DNA from 2 places in the Pseudoalteromonas sp. TB51 genome. Region 1 is predicted to be linked to the other one. Evidence: predicted binding sites of a transcription regulator. Region 1 holds the regulator's gene; the other holds the start of a gene.
The links. Region 1 encodes MetJ, which represses methionine synthesis genes. Its sites were predicted from a motif close to TAGACGTCTAGACGTCTA; they were not measured.
Positions count from the first base shown of each region.

Region 2: the regulator MetJ is predicted to act here: its motif matches at 1,726-1,743, upstream of L650_RS0117320 (methylenetetrahydrofolate reductase).

Region 1 covers NZ_AUTO01000032.1:6,309-9,568, reverse strand. The annotation lists gene metB (cystathionine gamma-synthase) at 1-911, opposite strand, end outside; gene metJ (met regulon transcriptional regulator MetJ) at 1,180-1,500, shown strand; gene L650_RS0100835 (malic enzyme-like NAD(P)-binding protein) at 1,562-2,803, opposite strand.
Region 2 covers NZ_AUTO01000291.1:10,841-14,100, reverse strand. The annotation lists gene L650_RS0117325 (sensor domain-containing diguanylate cyclase) at 1-648, shown strand, start outside; gene L650_RS0117320 (methylenetetrahydrofolate reductase) at 726-1,682, opposite strand; gene L650_RS0117315 (M16 family metallopeptidase) at 1,942-3,260, shown strand, end outside.

The DNA.
Region 1 (3,260 bases):
ATATCAAAACTAACCATACCACCAAACCCAAGCTGTTGGGCTTTAGCAAGCGCATGTTGAGGATGCGATTCAAGGCCTGGGTAGTAAACTTGGCTAACATACTCAGAGCTTTCTAGGTATTTAGCAATTGCCAGGGCATTTTCTTGGTGCTGTTTTAAACGCACATTTAAAGTACGTAAACCACGTAACGTTAAATAGCTATCAAATGGTGCGCCGGTAATACCAATGTTATTGGCCCACCAAGCAAGCTCATCACCAAGCTCTTGTGTTGCAGCAACAACTGCACCGCCTACAACATCAGAATGGCCGTTTATATATTTAGTGGTTGAGTGCACAACAATATCTACGCCAAACTTAATTGGGTTTTGTAATGCCGGTGATAAAAAGGTGTTATCGGCGGCCACTAATGCACCGCACTGTTTTGCTATATCCGTCACGGCTTTAATATCCGTTAGGCGCAGCACAGGGTTACTTGGTGTTTCTATCCAAATTAATTTAGGTTTAATGGTTAAAATTTGTTCTAGGCTTTCTGGTTTAGTTAAATCAAGCACTTTAAGTTTAAGCAAGCCGCGCTTTTCTAACGACGTAAATAAACGGTAGCTGCCGCCATAACAATCGTGAGGAATAACCAATGTATCATCGTTATTTAATAACTGTGTGGCTAAGTGCACTGCTGCCATGCCCGTAGCAGTAATAATTCCGCGTGCGCCACCTTCAAGCTCTGCTAGAGTGTCAGCTAAAATATCGCGATTAGGATTACCACTGCGCCCATAGTCGTATGCGCGCTTAGTATCAAAATCGGCAAACGAATAAGTCGTCGATAAATAAATTGGCGGTACAACGGCGCCATGATGTTTATCGGCATCAACCCCATTTCGTACAGCAATGGTTGCTTTGTTTTTTTCGCTCATATTCGTCACCTGATTAATTTGGATGTTTAGACGTCTAAAAGAGTAAGTTATCCATTATAATAAGTCAAAGCTTTTAAAGCTCTAGATGGCTAAAAATAACAGACGCGTAAAACTTCAAGAAAGCTGTATTTACTATTACAGCCAGCTTATTAAGATAGATTGCTATCTATTATTTGACTATCTTTTTTAAAACGATAGAATTTCACGCATATTTACACGCTTTTTACGCCGTGTGAGAAATTAATAATCTGAGGCAACGATACATCTTATGGCTAAATGGAATGGTGAGTATATTCACCCATACGCAGAACACGGGAAAAAATCAGAGCAAGTTAAAAAGATCACCGTTTCGATCCCGCTAAATGTATTAAAAGTATTAACTGATGAGCGTACACGTCGTCAAATAAACAACCTGCGTCATGCAACAAACAGCGAGTTACTATGCGAAGCGTTTTTGCATGCTTTTACAGGCCAGCCATTACCTAATGATGATGACCTACGTAAAGATAACGCAGAAAAAGTACCTGAAGAAGTTAAAAAAATAATGCAAGAAATGGGTTTAGAAGTGCCTATTTTAGACGAAGAATAAAACGTCTTTTTAAACAAAAAAACCTCAGCATGCTGAGGTTTTTTTGTTTAAGCGCTATATATTACGCCATATAATTTTCCGGTAAGTCAATTTGTGCCACGCCCGATTCAACAGCAGCAATAGCAACCGCCTTGGCTATACGTGGTAATAAACGCGGGTCCATCGGTTTAGGAATAATGTAATCAGCACCAAATTCGAGCTTTTCTACACCCGCTGCTTTTAATACTTGCTCAGGCACTGGCTCTTTAGCAATACTACGAATAGCTTCAACAGCGGCTATTTTCATTTCATCGTTAATTGCGCTTGCACGTACATCAAGTGCACCACGGAAAATAAACGGGAAACATAAAACATTATTAACTTGGTTAGGGAAGTCAGAACGCCCTGTTGCCATAATTAAGTCTTTACGTGCACTGTGCGCAAGCTCAGGTGCAATTTCAGGATCTGGGTTTGAACATGCAAACACCACTGGCTTATCGGCCATTAGTTTTAGATCTTCAGGTGCAAGCAAGTTAGGACCCGATACACCTACAAACACATCAGCATCAGCAATTACATCTTGTAGAGTACGTTTATCTGTATTGTTAGCAAAAAGCTGTTTGTATTCGTTTAAGTCATCGCGGCGAGTATGAATAACCCCTTTGCGGTCTAACATATAAATATGTTCGCGCAGTGCACCACACTTAATTAACAGCTCCATACAAGCAACCGCTGCAGCGCCTGCACCTAAACATACAATAATGGCATCTTCTATTGATTTGCCCTGCACTTCTAAGGCGTTAAGCATACCTGCCGCAGTTACAATAGCGGTACCGTGTTGGTCATCATGAAAAACCGGAATACTGCAACGCTCAATAAGTGCTTTTTCAATTTCAAAACACTCTGGCGCTTTAATATCTTCTAAGTTAATACCACCAAACGTGTCGGCAATATTAGCCACTGTATTTATAAAGTCTTCGGTGGTGCGATGCTTAACTTCAATATCAATAGAATCTAAGCCAGCAAAACGTTTAAATAAAAGCGCCTTACCTTCCATAACAGGTTTAGAGGCTAATGGCCCTAAATTACCCAAACCTAAAATTGCCGTACCATTACTGATCACCGCAACCATATTACCTTTACCGGTATATTTATATGCATTGGCTGGGTCTGCTGCAATTTCGCGCACAGGCTCTGCAACACCGGGGCTGTATGCTAATGCTAAGTCTTGCACCGTTTCGGCTGGTTTTGTTAGCTCAATGCTGATTTTGCCTGGAACGGGGTGAGAGTGGTAGTGTAATGCTTGTTCACGAAAATCTGACATAACGCGATGGTATCCTGCAATTTAAGTTAAGTGAGAGGGAGTATGGGGCTAAGATACTCTTATTATTTTTAAATTCCAAGCAATATCAGGTCTATCCTGTTATATGCTATATCCGTTAATTTTAAGTGATTTATCAGCAACTTCGCTAAAAGTTATCAATATTAAACAAATAAAAATTCATTCAAAAAGTGCTTTTTGAGGTTCATTTTGCCCTGCCAATATTTTTGTAAAATAGCAGAATAGTAAAATAGTAAAATGCACCAATATAGCGCGTTTATCACCGTTAAAAACAAATATCGCCACGATAAGCACTTTTAGCAGCTTGGTTAAAAATTAACGTATAAAAAATATAGAGAAGAATTGTGAGTTTGTCTGCAAAGGTTTATGCATATTCAGAATAAGAACAGGAAATAGTTATGCACACGTAGTACGGCAATAATCGGTGGTTTTTCAGTAA
Region 2 (3,260 bases), on a different contig from region 1:
GGCTTGCCAATTCACTGGCCTGAAGGTGAAGTATTTGGCACCTTGTGTTTAAAAGATTCAAAAAAAACCAGCTACACCGATGAATATTTTGAGCTAATAGAGCAGCTTCGTGATTTAATTGAAGACGATTTAGCGCTTATTTATAGCTTTGAGCAAATGCGCGAAATAGCCATGCTTGACCCGCTTACCAATATTTATAATCGCCGTGCACTTAGCTTACTTGCCCAACACAAACTTAATTTAGCGCTGCGTTTAGGTTTTGATGTGTGTTGCTTGTTTATTGATATAAACGACTTTAAAAAACTAAACGACACTTATGGCCATGAAATAGGCGATCAAGCGTTAATCCTCTTAGCAAATACCTTAAAAACACATTTAAGAGAGGCTGATATAGTAGGGCGTTTAGGCGGCGATGAATTTGTAGCTGTGATGCAAATTAGTGATAGAAGTAAGCTTAGCCATATTATTGATAAAATAAAAATTGAGTATAAAAACGCACTATTAGAAAACAACGTGTGCGCGCTGACACTTAGCATAGGCGAAAGTTTTACTAATAAACAAAAGCAACCTTTTGATACGTTATTAAATTTGGCCGATCACCAAATGTATAAAAATAAACAAGCGTACAAATTGGCTAAAAAAGCATAATAATAAAAGTAATACACTTAAACATAGAAACAAAAAAGCAAGCCATTAGGCTTGCTATAAAGGGTGTGAATTAGGCGTTAAGCGATTTGTTTTTCGGCTAGGTTTAATTCCATAGTGGCTTTTAATAAACGGTATAAGTTTATTGATGCGTCAATTTCTTCTTTACGGTTTGTTAAGCTTTCAATATTTAAGCCCAGTGGCACATCTAGGTGCGCACAACTTTTGAGTATTAGGTCGAGATTTTCTCGGCAAATACGTACAGATTCACTTAAGGTATTGTCTGCATCAAGCATTCGCCATTTAGTGGCCTCTGGCACTGAGATACCCAACCATTGCATAAACTCTAAGGTTTTATCGCCACCGCATGGAGTAAACGTTAAAATAATCCGTTTTGGTGTAATACCTTGTGCTTTACAGGTACGCGCGTAACTTGTGATTAGCTCTATAGTTGCTTGCGCGTCGTAAACCGCTTGCGATATAAAAAACTGACAACCTTGTGCTGTTTTTTCTATAAGGCGCTCGTGCTCATTTCGCTTACTTGAATGTCGCTCAGCAATGGTAACGCCCCCTAAAAAGAAGTCATCACTTTGCTCTGCAAGCGTTTTATAGGCATCGGGCAAGCTTAGTTTTATATCACCTACTGATGAGGGGCTACCCACTAAAACGACATTTTTTAAATCGTAGTCGTTTTTAGTTTCATCCAACCAGCCTTTAAACTCCTCTACACCACGTTGTGCCACACTTTTGTAAGTAATGACATCTGGAGCAGATAAATTACGTAGTAAGTGGCTGTATTCACGTGGGTCTACAGTTTGTTTAAACGGAAATGGGCGTGCTTTATCTGTACGGCTACTTTCATCTTGAATGTCGTAAATTATCACGCCGTCGTATTCAATTTCGTGTAAGCGAGCAAGTAGTTTTTCTGCAATGATTTTTAGTTGCGCTTTATCAGTACCAATTTTAGGTGGAGTAGTACCAATAAGATAAACACCTTGATTGGTGTCTTCTATTTTTTCTTGTAGTGATAAAGCCATAATCCTCATTCCAGCTTAGTCCAATGTATGTAATTTAATATAGCAGCCATTTAGACGTCTAGATAGATTTATTTAGTGAAAGTTTTTCAATCAACTTGAGCTTTTTTCATACATAAATGTTTTTTAAATAGGGAATTGACACAGTTGTTTACATTATAAATAGCCGATGGGCTCTTATATTTAGTGGCTTTGGGGCATAATCTAAACGAGTTAGTATTAAACCTAATAACAAATTTGCTCAATTTAAAAAGGGACAACAATGAAATTTAAATTACTAGCAACAAGCTTAGCGGTATCGCTGGCACTAACAGGCTGCGCAACACAGCAAAGCGAAAACACCCAAGCGGCACAACAACAGCAAACAACAAAAGCTGACGAACGTGTATTTTCGCAAGAGTACTTAATCGAAGAGCTTGATAACGGCTTACGCGTAATGGTTGTTAAAACCGATTACCCTGATGTAGTCTCGCTGCAAATTCCGGTCTCGGTTGGCTCGCGTAATGAAGTAAAAGCAGGTAAAACCGGTTTTGCTCACTTTTTTGAGCACATGATGTTTAAAGGCTCTAAAAAATTTCCGCAAGACGAATACACTGCCATATTTAAAAATGCAGGGGTCGATAACCGTGCTTACACCACTAACGATTACACAAACTACCATTTAAACTTTTCAAAGCAGCACCTTGATAAAGTACTTGAAATTGAAGCCGATATTTTTCAAAACTTAACCTACACCGAAGAGCAATTTAGAACCGAAGCGCTAACGGTTAAAGGGGAATATTTAAAAAATAACGCCAGCCCAATTCGTAAGTTATTGAGCGCAGTACGCGAAGAAGCGTTTGATACGCACACTTATAAACATACCACCATGGGCTTTTTTGAAGATATAGAAGCCATGCCAGATCAAATGGCTTACGGTAAAGAATTTTTTGATAAGTTTTATAAGCCTGAATATGTATCGCTAGTGATTGTGGGCGATGTTGACCCACAAGCCACAATGGCTATGGTTAAAAAACATTGGGGTGGCTGGGAAAAAGGCGATTACGTTGCCGATATTAAAGCTGAGCCAAAGCAGCAAGCACCTAAATATATACATGAGAAAAACGAAGGTTTGCCTGGTCATTGGTTGCTTGTATCTTACAAAGGCGCTGCATGGGAGCCTGCTAAAAAGGACAGAGCCGCACTTGATTTAATCTCACAGCTTTATTTTTCTAATAACTCCGATTTATACCAAGAGCTAGTTGTTGATAAACAAATAGCGAGTCAAATGTTTACCTACAATCCAGAGACAAAAGATCCTGGCTTACTGCATGTGTTTGTAAAAGTAGAAAACGAAGATGATTTAGCAAAAGCACGCGATGCAATTAACCGCACTTATGCAAAAGCACGCACCGAACTTGTTGATGAGCAAAAACTAAGTGATTTAAAGTCTAACCTTAAATACAGCTTTATTAACGGCTTAGATTCATCGCAAGCGATTGCAACAACCCTTGCAAGTTATATGCATTTTGAGCGCGACCCAGAGGTTATCAACCAGCTTTATAAATCGGCCGACAACATCACAGCACAAGACATTAAAAC